DNA from 2 places in the Streptomyces sp. NPDC088745 genome. Region 1 is predicted to be linked to the other one. Evidence: predicted binding sites of a transcription regulator. Region 1 holds the regulator's gene; the other holds the start of a gene.
What was found. Region 1 encodes HrcA, which represses chaperone genes, less so after heat shock. Its sites were predicted from a motif close to TTNGCACTCNGNNNNNCNGAGTGCNAA; they were not measured.
Positions count from the first base shown of each region.

Region 2: a site for HrcA is predicted at 903-929, ahead of groES (co-chaperone GroES). Genes of this name have one in related genera too.

Region 1 covers NZ_JBIVLB010000003.1:7,506-15,206, forward strand. The annotation lists gene ACIP93_RS09190 (AMP-binding protein) at 1-131, shown strand, start outside; gene ACIP93_RS09195 (two-component system response regulator) at 163-747, opposite strand; gene ACIP93_RS09200 (SpoIIE family protein phosphatase) at 1,251-3,197, shown strand; gene hemW (radical SAM family heme chaperone HemW) at 3,251-4,483, shown strand; gene ACIP93_RS09210 (DUF3097 domain-containing protein) at 4,599-5,426, opposite strand; gene ACIP93_RS09215 (MBL fold metallo-hydrolase) at 5,437-6,192, opposite strand; gene hrcA (heat-inducible transcriptional repressor HrcA) at 6,365-7,381, shown strand; gene dnaJ (molecular chaperone DnaJ) at 7,382-7,701, shown strand, end outside.
Region 2 covers NZ_JBIVLB010000002.1:732,768-740,468, reverse strand. The annotation lists gene ACIP93_RS07900 (polysaccharide deacetylase family protein) at 1-719, shown strand, start outside; gene groES (co-chaperone GroES) at 1,072-1,380, shown strand; gene groL (chaperonin GroEL) at 1,526-3,154, shown strand; gene ACIP93_RS07885 (hydroxyacid dehydrogenase) at 3,258-4,322, opposite strand; gene ACIP93_RS07880 (carbohydrate ABC transporter permease) at 4,375-5,316, opposite strand; gene ACIP93_RS07875 (carbohydrate ABC transporter permease) at 5,313-6,326, opposite strand; gene ACIP93_RS07870 (ABC transporter substrate-binding protein) at 6,335-7,666, opposite strand.

The DNA.
Region 1 (7,701 bases):
GGCTGCTGCCGCGCGACCTGGACGTCGAGAACGGCGAGCTGACACCCAGCCTGAAGCTGAAGCGTCCGGTCGTGGAGCGCGAGTACAAGCACCTGATCGACGAGATGTACGCGGGGTCCCGCGAGGTCTGAACCCCGTTCGGCACGGAGATGCGTGGTGACCTTAAGCGCTGTGGTCGCGACGCATCTCCGTCAGGGTCTCCCGCATCCGGGCCACCTGGTTCCGCAGCGGCGACGCGGTGTCCGGGCACTCCTGCTCGACCTGTTCGCCGATCCGCGCCAACTGTCCGGCGAGGATTTCGAACTGACGGCGCTCCTGGGCGAGCAGCCGCTCCAGCTGACGGTTCTTGCGGTGCAGTTCCAGGAAGACGTTGACCTTGGCACGCAGCACCCACGGGTCGAACGGTTTCGTCAGGAAGTCGGCGGCACCGGTGGCGTAACCCCGGAAGGCGTAACCGGAATCGTTCTCCGTGCCGGTCAGGAAGATGATCGGGACGTCCTTCGTCTGGTCGAGCCGTTTGATGTGGGACGCCGTCTCGAAGCCGTCCATGCCGGGCATGCGTACGTCCAGCAGAACCACGGCGAACTTCTGGCGCAGGAGCGCCTTCATCGCCTCCTCGCCGGAACGGGCCCGCACCAGGGGTTCGTTCAGTGCGCCGAGGACCGCCTCCAGCGCGATGAGGTTGTCCTCCATGTCGTCCACGAGCAGGATGCCGGCGCGTTCGGTCCGCAGTGCCTCAGTGGTCATCGTCTACTCGCCTCACAGCGTCGGTGATGGGCCGGCCGGTTCCCGTGGGGCGTCGGCCTGCTTCGGGATGTCGGGGGCCGTCGAACGCGGCGCGGACGCGGGTGACGCGTTTCAGCAGCGGGAGGAGTGCTGGGTCCGGCGGAAGCGCCCGCCTGCGTCTGCGGCAGCCGCACCCCTGAGTCACCGTCCCGCGGAGCGGCTGTCACGGCGGGCCGGGGGCGCGGGGTGCGGGAGTGCGCCCGGTCCTCACCGGCGTGGCGCACCGCGTGCCCGCCCTCGGCGCAGGGGACACCGGCGCTGGTGGCGGCGCGTGTCGGGGCACGGTCGACCGAGCGGGCAACAGCGCGTGGGACTGCACGGGCTTCGTTCATTGCGGCCGACTTCGGTGACTCGGTGCTTATGGGCAGGCTCAGTCTGTCACCCTGTGGTTGTCGTGAGCGGCGCATTACGGCAACCGATCAGCCGTGGGCGGCGCGCTGCGACAAGCGACTCAGGAGCGCATCGTGACATCCATTCCGACGCAGCGGGACGCCGAACCCCCTGCGACAGCCCCGTGGGCCGGGAGGTACGAAATCCAGCCCTACGCCCGCACCAGCCTGCCCGGCAACCCACTCGCCCCGTCCGCCGCCCGGAAGTTCCTGCGCGCTGCGATCGTCGACTGGTCCGGCACCCCCCTGCTGCCGGCCGACGAGAACTTCGCCGGCCGGCTCGCCGACGACGCCTGCCTCGTCGTCAACGAACTCGTCACCAACGCGGTGGTGCACGCCGGCACCACCGTGGAGCTGCTCTGCCGCGTCGAGCCCGCACGCGCCACCGGCGAGGCCGCCGCCCTCGTCATCGAGGTCTCCGACCACCACCCCGCCCGTGTCGTGCGCAACGAACCGCAGCGGCACGACCGCAGCGCCGCCCCCGAGTACGGCAGGGGGCTGCATCTCGTCGCGGGGCTCGCCGAGAGCTGGGGCGTCACCTACCGCACCGGACTCAAGACCGTCTGGGCCGCCCTCCCGCTGGAGGGCTGGCAGCCCTCCCCGGTGGACGGTCCGGCGTTCACGCCCGCCGATCTCACCTCCCCGGCCGCCCACCAGGCCCTCCAGCGGGGGCTGCGGGCCGCGGAGATCCTCGCCCCGCTGCCCCGGCGGCAGGCCCGTGACGAGGACCCCGACTGGATCAACCGGGGGGCCCTGTCGTTCCTCGCCGAGGCCTCCGACCTGCTGGCCGGGCAGTTCGACCAGGACATGGTGGTGGCGCTCGCCGCCCAGCTCCTGGTGCCCCGGCTCGCCGACTGGTGTGCCGTGTGGCTCGACCCGGAGGGCGGCGGACCCTCCGCGGAACCCCGCCTGGCCCGGGTCTGGCACGCGCGCGAGGCGTGCATGGAGGAGCTGCGCACGCTGCTGGAGAAGGAGCCGCCCCGGCTGCCGGACTCGGCGCGCGGCGGTCCGGTCGCGCTTCCCTGGCCCGGCACCGGCGAGGGCTTCTCGGGCGCCGGGGCGGTGCTCGCCTGCCGCATGGTCGTCGGCGGGCGCAGGGTCGGCGTTCTGATGCTCGGCAGGGCGGGAATGCTGCGCATCCCCGACGAGGTCACCGGGCTCATCGAGGACTTCGTCCGCCGTGTCGCCCTCGCCGTGGGAGCCGCCCGCCGCTACACCCAGCAGGCCACCATCTCGCACGTGCTGCAGCGCGCCCTGCTGCCCAGCCAGGTCGCCCAGATCCCCGGGATCACCAGTGCGCTCGTCTACGAGCCGCGCGGCGAGGGCGTCGCGGGGGGCGACTTCTACGACATCTTCCACGCCGCCGACGGACGCTGGTGCTTCGCGCTCGGCGACGTACAGGGCAACGGCCCGGAGGCCGCGGTGGTCACCGGCCTGGTGCGCCCCTGGCTGCGGCTGCTCGCCCGCGAGGGCTACCAGGTGGCGGAGGTGCTGGACCGGCTCAACAGGCTGCTGCTGGACGACGCGACGGAGTCGGCGGACGCCGCCGCCCGGCTGGTCGCCGCCGCCGGGGGACAGGAACTCCCCGACGGGCCGCAGGCACGTTTCCTGTCGATGCTGTACGGAGAGCTGGAGCCGCTGCCGGAGGCCGACGGCGGCGGTGTGCGCTGCACGGTCTCCAGCGCCGGGCATCCGTTGCCGCTGGTGCTGCGACCGGACGGGGAGGTCCGGACGGCCGGCCGGCCCGGAGTGCTGCTCGGCGTCCTCGACGACGCGACGTACGAGAGCGAGACGTTCGTCCTGACACGGGGGGAGACCCTGCTGAGCGTCACCGACGGGGTGACCGAGCGCCGCCGCGGCAGGGCGATGTTCGACGACGGCGAGGGCGTCGCCGCGGAGCTCGCCCGGTGCGCGGGACTGTCCGCGCAGGGGGTGGCGGAGCGGATCACCAGGGCGGTGCACTCCTTCGCGGACGAGCCGCCCGACGACGACCTCGCGCTGCTGGTGCTGCGCGCCGAGTAGCCCGCCGGGCGGCCGCGGGACGGGAAGGCGCGCGGAGGGCGGACAATGGGGGCATGCCTTCCGTACTGCCTGATGGTGAGCCCATGCCCGAGGACGGGGCGCTGCCTCCCGACGCGCTGCGGAACGCGGGGGAGCGGCCCCTCGGTTTCTACCTGCACGTGCCGTACTGCGCGACCCGCTGCGGCTACTGCGACTTCAACACCTACACGGCGACCGAGCTGCGCGGTTCGGGCGGCGCGCTCGCCTCCCGGGACAACTACGCGGCGACGCTGACCGAGGAGGTGCGGCTGGCGCGCAAGGTCCTCAGCGACGACCCGCGCCCGGTGCGCACGGTGTTCGTGGGCGGCGGCACGCCGACCCTGCTGCCCGCTGCCGACCTCGTCACGATGCTGGGGGCGATCCGCGAGGAGTTCGGCCTCGCCGACGACTGCGAGGTCACCACCGAGGCGAACCCGGAGTCGGTGAACCCCGCCTACCTGGCCGAACTGCGCGAGGGCGGCTTCAACCGGGTCTCCTTCGGCATGCAGAGCGCCCGACAGCACGTCCTGAGGATCCTGGACCGCACGCACACCCCCGGACGGCCCGAGGCGTGTGTCGCCGAGGCGCGGGCGGCCGGGTTCGACCACGTCAACCTGGACCTGATCTACGGCACCCCGGGGGAGTCCGACGCCGACTGGCAGGCCTCCCTGGACGCGGCGATCGGCGCGGGCCCCGACCACGTGAGCGCGTACGCCCTGATCGTCGAGGAGGGCACCCAGCTCGCCCGGCGCATCCGCCGCGGCGAGGTCCCGATGACCGACGACGACGTGCACGCCGACCGCTACCTGATGACGGAGCGGGCGCTCGCCGCCGCCGGGTACTCCTGGTACGAGGTGTCCAACTGGGCCACCTCCCGGGCGGGCCGCTGCCTGCACAATGAGCTGTACTGGCGCGGCGCCGACTGGTGGGGCGCCGGACCCGGTGCGCACAGCCACGTCGGCGGGGTCCGCTGGTGGAACGTGAAGCACCCCGGCGCCTACGCGCAGGCGCTGGGCGACGGGAAGTCCCCCGGCGCCGGACGCGAGGTGCTCTCCGACGAGGACCGCAGGGTCGAGCGCATCCTCCTGGAACTGCGCCTCGTGGAGGGCTGCGAGCTGTCCCTGCTGAAGCCCGCCGGGCTGGCCGCCGCCGAGAAGGCGGTAAGGGACGGCCTCCTGGACGACGGTCCTTACACCGAGGGCCGCGCGGTCCTCACCCTGCGCGGCAGGCTGCTGGCCGACGCCGTGGTGCGGGACCTCGTGGACTGAGCCGGGGGCGCCCCCGGTGCCTGACACACCCCCCGGTGCCTGACACACCCCCCGGCGCCGGACACGCCCCCCGGCGCCCCGGCACCGGGTGCCGCCCTCAGCGGTCCTGCGGCGCTCAGTCGTCCTCCGGGGCCGTCACAAAGTCGATGAGTTCCTCGACGCGCCCCAGCAGCTCCGGCTGGAGGTCCTTGTACGTACGCACCCGCCCCAGGATGTGCTGCCAGGCCGCCCCGGTGTTCTCCGGCCAGCCCAGCGCCCGGCACACGCCCGTCTTCCAGTCCTGGCCGCGCGGAACCCGGGGCCAGCCGGGGATGCCCACCGACGACGGCTTCACGGCCTCCCAGACGTCGATGTACGGGTGCCCGACGACCAGGACGTCCGCGTCCGTCACCCGGGCGGCGATCCGGGACTCCTTCGAGCCCGGCACCAGGTGGTCGACCAGGACGCCCAGCCGGGCGTCCGGGCCCGGGGCGAAGTCGGCCACGATCGCGGGCAGGTCGTCGATGCCCTCCAGGTACTCGACGACGACGCCCTCGACGCGCAGGTCGTCGCCCCACACCCGCTCCACCAGCTCCGCGTCGTGCCGCCCCTCCACGTAGATGCGCCCCGCCCGCGCCACGCGCGCGCGGGCGTTCGCGACGGCGACCGACCCGGAGGCGGTACGGGCGGGACGCACCGGACCGGCACCGGAGGACGGGCGCACCAGCGTCACGGGCGTCCCCTCGTGGAGGAAGCCCGCCGGGGTCATCGGGAACACCCGGTGCTTGCCGAAGCGGTCCTCCAGGGTGACCGTCGGCCCCTGCGCCGTCTTCTCGGTACGGACGACCGCACCGCAGAAGCCCGTCGACACCTCCTCCACCACCAGGTCGTACTCGGCGGCCAGTTCGGGGACGGGCTTCGGCTTCTTCCACGGCGGCGTGAAGTCCGGGCTGTAACTGCGCATGCCGCCGACGCTACGACACCGGCCGCGCGACCGGTCGGGAGACCCCGAAACGGCGCGCCAGCGCGTCCCGTTGCGCCCGTACGAACGCCGCGTCCACCACGGCCCCGTGCCCCGGCACGTACACGGCGTCCTCGCCGCCCAAAGCCAGCAGCCGGTCCAACGCCTCGGGCCACCGCCCGCCGACCGCGTCGTGGCCCGCCTGCGGCTCCCCGGACTCCTCCACCAGATCCCCGCAGAAGACGACCCCGGGGCCGCCCCGGAGGCCCGGTACGAGGGCCACCAGGTCGTGCCCGCTGTGCGCGGGCCCCAGGTTGGCGAACAGGACACCGCGCCCGCTGCCCAGGTCGAGGGTGCGTTCGTCGGACACCAGGTGCCGCGGGGCGCGCAGCAGCTCCGCGGCCTCGACGGCGGCGTCGTGCGGCACCCCCTGCCGGGCCGCGTCGTCGGCGAGCGCGTCGCGCTGCGTGGTCAGCAGGACGTCCATGCCGGACGCGGCGAAGACCTCGACGCCGGCGAACGCCCCGGTGCCCAGGACGTGGTCGAAGTGCGGGTGGCCGAGAGCGACGTGCGTCACTCTGCGGCCCAGGAGGGCCTCGGCCTGCGTCCGTACCTCCGCGCCCTCCCGCAGCGAGGAGCCCGTGTCGTACAGCAGGGCCCCCCGGGCCCCCGCCACCAGGCCGATCGTGGCGTCCCAGCCGGGCATCCGCCGCCTGCCGACCCCCGGAGCGAGACGTTCCCAGCCTGCCTCTTCCCATCGCATGTCCATACCGTGACGCTAGCGTGAGCAGCCGCCCTTGCCCGGACCGGACCGCGCCGCCGTACACTGACCCGGGGAATCGCTGGCACTCGCACACGGTGAGTGCCAAGCGGGACACCGGGGCACAAGCTCCACATGTCCGATCGGCACCAGGGAACATCACGGCTTGGAGGTGTGCGCGATGCTCAGTGAACGCAGACTTGAAGTGCTGCGCGCCATCGTCCAGGACTACGTCGGCACGGAGGAGCCCGTCGGCTCCAAGGCCCTCACCGAGCGTCACCAGCTCGGGGTCTCCCCGGCCACCGTGCGCAACGACATGGCGGCCCTGGAGGACGAGGGGTTCATCGCCCAGCCGCACACCAGCGCCGGGCGCATCCCCACCGACAAGGGGTACCGGCTGTTCGTCGACCGGCTGGCCGGGGTCAAGCCCCTGTCGACGCCGGAGCGGCGTGCCATCCAGAACTTCCTGGACGCCTCCGTGGACCTGGACGACGTCGTCGCCCGCACCGTGCGGCTGCTCGCGCAGCTGACCCGGCAGGTGGCGGTCGTGCAGTACCCGTCGCTGACGCGCTCCACGGTGCGCCATGTGGAACTTCTCTCACTGGCCCCGGCCCGGCTGATGCTGGTGCTGATCACCGACACCGGCCGCGTCGAGCAGCGGATGATCGACTGCCCGGCGCCGTTCGGCGAGACCTCCCTCGCGGACCTGCGGGCCCGGCTCAACAGCCGGGTCGTGGGCCGCAGGTTCGCCGACGTGCCGCAGTTGGTGCAGGACCTCCCCGAGTCGTTCGAGCCGGAGGACAGGGGAACCGTCTCGACGGTGCTCGCGACTCTCCTTGAGACACTGGTGGAGGAGACCGAGGAACGGCTGATGATCGGCGGCACCGCCAATCTCACCCGCTTCGGCCACGACTTCCCGCTCACCATCCGCCCCGTACTGGAGGCGCTGGAGGAGCAGGTGGTACTGCTGAAGCTGCTCGGCGAGGCCACCGAGTCCGGCATGACGGTGCGCATCGGGCACGAGAACGCCCATGAAGGACTCAGTTCAACGTCCGTGGTCGCAGTCGGCTACGGTTCGGGCGACGAGGCAGTCGCCAAACTAGGCGTGGTCGGACCGACCCGCATGGACTACCCCGGAACGATGGGAGCGGTACGCGCAGTGGCACGTTACGTCGGACAGATCCTGGCGGAGTCGTAAGTGGCCACGGACTACTACGCCGTACTCGGCGTGCGCCGCGACGCTTCCCAGGACGAAATCAAGAAGGCGTTCCGGCGCCTCGCCCGTGAGCTCCACCCGGACGTCAATCCGGACCCGAAGACCCAGGAGCGCTTCAAGGAGATCAACGCCGCCTACGAGGTGTTGTCGGACCCGCAGAAGAAGCAGGTCTACGACCTCGGCGGCGACCCGCTGTCGGCCTCCGGCGGCGGCGGTGCCGCGGGCGGCTTCGGCCAGGGCGGTTTCGGGAACTTCTCCGACATCATGGACGCCTTCTTCGGCACGGCGTCGCAGCGCGGCCC
Region 2 (7,701 bases), on a different contig from region 1:
CCCCCGCCGCCCCCCGCCTCGACCCCCGGGGCGTACCGGCCGAGGCGTACACCCGCTGGGGCCTCGCCAAGCCCCTCGCGCCGGCCCCGGCGTCCCCGGACCGCACCCCCGTCCTCAAGCCCTCCGGGCCCCCGGTCGTCCTGGACCGGGTGAAGACGAACGACAAGGTCGTCTTCCTCACCTACGACGACGGAGCCGAGAAGGACCCCGAGTTCGTCAAGATGGTCGGCGACCTGAAGCTGCCGATCAGCATGTTCCTCACGCACAGCGTCGCCGGGAGCGACTACGGCCACTTCAAGAAGCTCCGCGACGCGGGCAACGGCACGATCCAGAACCACACCACCGGCCACGCCAACCTCCGCACCCTCCCCTACGAGGCCCAGCGCAAGCAGATCTGCGACCAGCAGGACCGCCTCGCGGCGCACTTCGGCACCCGCCCCACCCTCTTCCGCCCGCCGTACGGCAACTACAACGACGCCACCGTGCGCGCCGCCGGGACCTGCGGGGTGAAGGCACTCGTCCTGTGGCGGGAGTCCATGCAGATCCACAACATGCAGTACGCGGAGGGCAAGCGCCTCAAGCCGGGCGACATCGTCCTCGCCCACTTCCGCGGCCCCGCCGAGCTCAAGGGCTCGACGATCACCGAGATGACGACCCGCATGCTCCGCCGCATCCAGGACCAGGGCTTCACTGTCGCCCGCCTGGAGGACTACCTCTAGCCCGCGGCCGGTCCCGCCCGCAGCGGCGCTCCCGCCGCCGCGCTCCCAGAACGGACCCGGGCCCCTCGAACGGGCCCGGCCCCCCGGAGCGGACCCGCGCCCCCGAACGTACCCGCGCCCCCCGAACGGACCCGCGTCCTCCCCCGCTCCCGGCACGCGCGTGCCACCCCCGGGGGTCTTCAATTGGCACTCCGCTTGACCGAGTGCTAACCGCGTCATAGTCTCGGCTCTGGCACTCACCACTGGAGAGTGCCAACACAGCGACGGGCAGGTCCGGCACCCGCGACGACGGATCCACCTGGTCGCCACCCCAGACTGTTAACCCCGTGAGATCTCCGAAGGGGGAGACCGGATCGTGACGACCGCCAGCAAGGTTGCCATCAAGCCGCTTGAGGACCGCATCGTGGTCCAGCCGCTCGACGCCGAGCAGACCACGGCCTCTGGCCTGGTCATCCCGGACACCGCGAAGGAGAAGCCCCAGGAGGGCGTCGTCCTCGCCGTGGGCCCGGGCCGCTTCGAGAACGGCGAGCGCCTTCCGCTCGACGTATCCGTCGGCGACGTGGTGCTGTACAGCAAGTACGGCGGCACCGAGGTGAAGTACAGCGGCGAGGAGTACCTCGTCCTCTCGGCCCGCGACGTTCTCGCCATCATCGAGAAGTAAGCAGGCCGGGGAGTACCTCACTTCCCGCATTTCTTGGACTGCGCCCCTGGCCCCCGCTCACACGCCGGGCGGCGAGGGGCGTAGTTCGTTTTCTGCATCTGCGACGTGCCGCAGTTCGTTATTCCGAGAGGACTTGAAAAGCTCCATGGCGAAGATCCTGAAGTTCGACGAGGACGCCCGTCGCGCCCTTGAGCGCGGCGTCAACAAGCTTGCCGACACCGTGAAGGTGACGATCGGCCCCCGTGGCCGCAACGTCGTCATCGACAAGAAGTTCGGCGCCCCGACCATCACCAACGACGGTGTCACCATCGCCCGCGAGGTCGAGCTCGACGACCCGTACGAGAACCTCGGCGCCCAGCTCGTGAAGGAGGTGGCGACCAAGACCAACGACATCGCGGGTGACGGTACGACCACCGCCACCGTGCTGGCCCAGGCGCTCGTCCGCGAGGGTCTGCGCAACGTCGCCGCGGGCGCGTCCCCGGCCGCCCTGAAGAAGGGCATCGACGCCGCGGTCAAGGCCGTGTCCGAGGAGCTCCTCGCGACCGCCCGCCCGATCGACGACAAGTCCGACATCGCCGCCGTGGCCGCGCTCTCCGCGCAGGACCAGCAGGTCGGCGAGCTCATCGCCGAGGCGATGGACAAGGTCGGCAAGGACGGTGTCATCACCGTCGAGGAGTCCAACACCTTCGGCCTGGAGCTCGACTTCACCGAGGGCATGGCCTTCGACAAGGGCTACCTGTCGCCGTACATGGTGACCGACCAGGAGCGTATGGAGGCCGTCCTCGACGACCCGTACATCCTGATCCACCAGGGCAAGATCGGTTCGATCCAGGACCTGCTGCCGCTGCTCGAGAAGGTCATCCAGGCCGGCAGCTCCAAGCCGCTGCTGATCATCGCCGAGGACGTCGAGGGCGAGGCGCTCTCCACCCTCGTCGTCAACAAGATCCGCGGCACGTTCAACGCCGTGGCCGTCAAGGCCCCCGGCTTCGGCGACCGCCGCAAGGCGATGCTCGGCGACATGGCCACCCTCACCGGTGCCACCGTCATCGCCGAGGAGGTCGGCCTCAAGCTCGACCAGGCCGGTCTGGACGTGCTGGGCACCGCCCGCCGCGTGACCGTCACCAAGGACGACACCACGATCGTCGACGGCGGCGGCAACAGCGAGGACGTGCAGGGCCGCGTCAACCAGATCAAGGCCGAGATCGAGTCCACGGACTCCGACTGGGACCGCGAGAAGCTGCAGGAGCGCCTGGCGAAGCTCGCCGGCGGTGTTTGCGTGATCAAGGTCGGCGCCGCGACCGAGGTCGAGCTCAAGGAGAAGAAGCACCGTCTGGAGGACGCCATCTCCGCGACCCGCGCCGCGGTCGAGGAGGGCATCGTCTCCGGTGGTGGCTCCGCGCTCGTCCACGCCGTCAAGGTCCTGGAGGGCAACCTCGACAAGACCGGCGACGAGGCCACGGGTGTCGCGGTCGTCCGCCGCGCCGCCGTTGAGCCGCTGCGCTGGATCGCCGAGAACGCCGGCCTCGAGGGTTACGTCATCACCTCCAAGGTCGCCGAGCTCGACAAGGGCCAGGGCTTCAACGCCGCCACCGGCGAGTACGGCGACCTGGTCAAGGCCGGCGTCATCGACCCGGTCAAGGTGACGCGCTCCGCCCTGGAGAACGCCGCCTCCATCGCCTCCCTGCTGCTCACGACCGAGACCCTGGTCGTCGAGAAGCCGGCCGAGGAAGAGGCCGACGCCGGCCACGGCCACGGTCACGGCCACTCCCACTGAGGCTGAGCCCCGGTAGGCAGCCGCACGCGCCGAAGCCCGGCCCCTGTTCATCGGAACGGGGGCCGGGCTTCGGCGCGTCCGGGCGCACAGCCCGAAGCGGGTGCTAGGCCGACCGCCCCAGCCCGTCCGCCCGCACCGGCTCCACGAACGGCAGCCCCGCCCCGTACCGCGCCAGCTCGTCCAGCGCGTGCTCCGCCAGCCGGTGCAGCTCGTTCCCGAACGACCCCGCCAGGTGCGGGGTGAGCAGCACGTTCGGCAGGGTGTAGAACGGCGAGCCCGGCGGCGGCAGCTCCGGATCGGTCACGTCGAGTACGGCCTCCAGCCGTCCGGTCCGCAACTGCTCCAGCAGCGCCTCCTCGTCCACCAGCGCCCCCCGCGCGGTGTTGACCAGCGTCGCCCCGTCCGGCATCGCGGCCAGTTCGGCGGCCCCGATCAGGTGCCGGGTCTCCGGAAGCTGCGGCGCGTGCACGGACACCACCGAACTGCGGGCGCACAGCTCGCCCAGCCCGGCCGGCTCCACCCCCAGCCGCGCCGCCTCGGCGTCGCTCACGTACGGGTCGTACAGCAGCACGTGCACGTCGAAGGGGCGCAGCAGTTCGATGACCCGCCGCCCGATCCGGGAGGCCCCGACGATCCCGACCGTGCGCCGGTAGTTGCCGCAGGCGGCCAGTTCGGTGCGCCAGTCGTGGGGGGCGCCGTCCAGCTCCCGGTACTTCCGGGCGGCCCGCCCCACCCCCTTCCCCGCGAGGAGGATCACCGCGAGGGTGTACTCGGCGACCGGCAGCGCGTTGGCTCCGGCGGCCGCGCTGACCACGATGTTCCGCTCCCAGCAGGCCTGGGTGACGTGGTGCTTGACCGACCCGGCGGCGTGCACGACCGCCCGCAGCCGGGGCGCCCGCTCCAGCACCGGCGCGGTGAGCGGCGTCGCCCCCCAGCAGGTGAGCAGCACCTCCGCCTCCGCGAGGGCCCCGGCGTACGCGGGGGAGTGCAGGTCGTGGGCGACGAGGTACGGGTCGGTGTCGGCGATCCGGGCCAGCCGGGTCCGCTGCTCCTCGGTGAGGAGCCGGTCGGCCAGGCCGGGGGCCATGGCGAGCAGGGTGCGGGGTCGGCGTGCGGCCGGGCCCCGGTCGGCGGCGGTGCCGGGCCGGTTGTCAGTGGCGTGGTGCATGGTGGAACTCGGGCTCCTCATCAGGTCGTTCGGCGCCAAGGGAAACCGTCCGTCACTTGACGCTGCCGGCCGTGAGTCCGGCCTTCCAGTGCCGCTGGAGGGAGACGAAGGCGACGATCAGGGGGACGACGGCGAGGAGGGAGCCGGTGACCACCATCGGGAGGTACGTCGGCTCGGCGTGGGCGTTGGAGTTCCACGCGTACAGACCGAGGCTCAGCGGGAAGAGCTTCTGGTCCGACAGCATCACCAGGGGGAGGAAGAAGTTGTTCCAGATCGCGGTGAACTGGAAGAGGAAGACGGTCACGAACCCCGGCATCACCATCGGCAGGCCGATCGACACGAAGACGCGCAGCTCGCCCGCCCCGTCGATACGGGCCGCCTCCAGGGCCTCGTTCGGGATGTAGCCCGCGCTGAAGACCCGGGAGAGGTAGACGCCGAAGGGGTGCACCAGGACCGGCAGCAGCACCGCCCAGTAGGTGTTGACCAGGCCGACCTCGCTGGCCAGGAGGTACATGGGCAGGGCGAGCGCGGTCGTCGGGACGAGCACTCCGAGCAGCACCGTGGAGAAGAGTTTCTCCTTGCCCCGGAAGGCGTACTTGTCGAAGGCGTACCCCGCCGCGACGCTCACCAGGGAGCTGAGCACGGCCCCCACACCCGCGTAGAGGAGGGAGTTGGCGTACCAGCGGAAGTAGACGCCGTCACCGTGGGAGGCCAGGTCGGAGAGGTTGCGGCCGAGGTCGAAGCCCTCGAAGGAGAACGCGTTGCCCGCGAGCAGGCCGCCGGCGTCCTTGGTCGCCGCGGTGAGCAGCCAGACCAGGGGGAAGAGCATGTAGAGCGTGGCCAGGACGAGCGCTCCGTTGACCGCGGTACGGGACAGCCAGCGGCCCGCGGCGCCGGGCGGCGCGGTGGGGGAGACGGGGGTGACGGCGGTGGCGTTGGCGGTGTTGGTGGCGCTGGCGGGGCCGGCGGGATCGGGGGTCACGGCGGTGCTCATGCGGTGGCCTCGTTCCGCTCGGTCTTCTTGCGGCCGCGCCCGCCCGACAGCTTCGTCACCACGAACGACAGCAGCGCCGCCGTCAGGGCCAGCAGCACGGAGGCGGCCGCGGCCAGCCCGTAGTCGTTGCGTTCGAAGGCGGCGGTGTAGGCGTACATGTTCGGCGTCCAGGTGGAGGTCACGGCGGAGCCGGTGCCCTTGTTGAGGATGAGCGGCTCGGTGAAGAGCTGGAGCGAGCCGATGACGGTGAACAGGGCGACCATCACCACGGACTCCCTGATCAGCGGCACCTTGATGCTGAACGCGGTGCGCCAGGCCCCCGCCCCGTCGACGGTGGCCGCCTCCAGGACGGACCGGTCGACGGCCTGGAGGGCCGCGTAGAAGATCACCATGTTGTAGCCGAGCCACTCCCACAGCGCGATGTTGACCACCGAGGGCAGCGCGCCCGACGGGGAGAAGAAGTCGAAGCCGATCCCGCCCGCCTCCATCGCCTCCACCACCGGGCTGAGCTGCGGCGTGTACAGGTACACCCAGATCAGCGCGGCGATGATGCCGGGCACGGCGTGCGGCAGGAACAGGGCGAGCTGGAAGAAGCGCCGGGCGCGGGCCAGCGCCGAGTCCAGCAGCAGTGCCAGCGCGAGGGCTCCGCCGATCATCAGCGGGATGTAGAGCGCGCAGTACCCGAGGAGCACGACGAAGCCCTCGCGGAAGGCCGGGTCGCCCAGCGCCGCCGTGTAGTTGCCGAGCCCGCTGAACACGGTCTCGGTCCCGCCGAAGCCCAGGCCCGACTGCTGCTCGCTGAAGAGGCTGAGCCACACCGCGTAACCGATCGGCACGACCATGACCAGGACGAACAGCACGAAGAAGGGGGCGAGGAGGAGGACGGCCGCCCCGGTGACCCGGGACCGGGGACGGAACCGGAGCCGGGTGCCGGGGGACGGCGGGCCGGTGCGGCCGCCGGGCCCGCGGGCGGGTGCTCCCGGCCGGGGACCGGCTTTCGTGGTGGTCATGGCGGTGCTCAGCCCTCGACCTTCAGGCCGCGCCTCTTCAGCTCGGCGACCGTCGCGTCGTGTCCGGCCCGCACCGCGTCGGCGATGGTGGCGCCGCCGCCCGTGACCTTGCCGAACCGGTCCTTGATGACGCTGTTGGTGGTGCCGGTGCTCGGCCCCCACGCCCAGTTCGGGGTGATCGACTTCCCCGCGTCCTCGAAGACCCGGTAGATGTCCTGGCCGCCGAAGTACCCGGCGTCGAAGGCCTTCTTCGCCGCCGGACGCAGTTCGGCGGCCGCCGGGAACGCGCTCGACGTCCCGGACGCGATACGGGCCTTGATGCCCGCCTCTGTCGTCGTCATCCACGTGGCGAACTCGACCGCCGCGGCGGCCTTCCGGCTGTTCTTCGGCACCGCGAACGTCGACCCGCCGAGCATCCCGCTGGCCGCCCTGCCGTCCCAGGTCGGCATCGGGGCCACCGCCCACTTGCCGTTCTGCTCGGGCAGCGTGCCCTTCAGGACGCCCGCGCCCCAGGCCGCGCCGAGGTAGCCGACCGTGCCGCCGTTCTTGAGGGAGTTGGTCCACTCGGGGCTGAAGGAGGCGTTGTTGCGGACCAGGTCGTCGTCGAGGAGCTGCTGCCAGTACGCGGAGACCTTGGTGGTCGCGGCGTCGGCGGTGTTCACCTTCCAGGTGTCGCCCTCGGCCTTGAACCACTGGGCGCCCGCCTGCCAGGCCATCGCCTGGAACGTCGTCGGGTCGTCGGGGAAGAAGGTGCCGATCCGCGCCTTCGCGTCGGCCTTCTTCACCTTCTCCGCCGCCGCCCGGAACTCCGCCCAGGTCGCCGGCACCTGCACGCCGTACTTCTCGAACAGGTCCTTGCGGTAGTAGAAGGCCTGCGGGGCCGCGTCGAAGGGGACCGCCCAGTTCTTGCCGCCGAGCGTCGTCAGCTCCACCGCCTGCGGCAGGAACTTCTTCTTCAGGTCGTCGCCGAACAGCGGGCCGATGTCCTGCACCGAGCCCTGGCTGACGAACTCCGGCAGCATCGGGTACTCGATGGACACCAGGTCGGGGGCGTTGCCCGCCTTCACCGCGTTGGAGATCTTCGCGTAGCCGCCCGCGTTGCCGGACGGTATCTCCTCGAACTTCACCTTGATGTCCGTGTGCGAGGCGTTGAACGCGTCGACGACCTCCTTGGTGCCCTTCGCCCAGCCCCAGAAGGTGATGGCGACGGGCTTGCCGTCGGCGCCCGGCGCCGCGGTGTTCCCGTCACCGCCGCCGCAGGCCGTGAGGACGGTGAGTGCGGTGACGGCGCCGACGGCACCGACGGCGGAAAGAGGTGTTCGCTTCCAACTGCGGCTCACGGCATGGCTCCTGTAAGGAAGGCGGCGGGATGGGC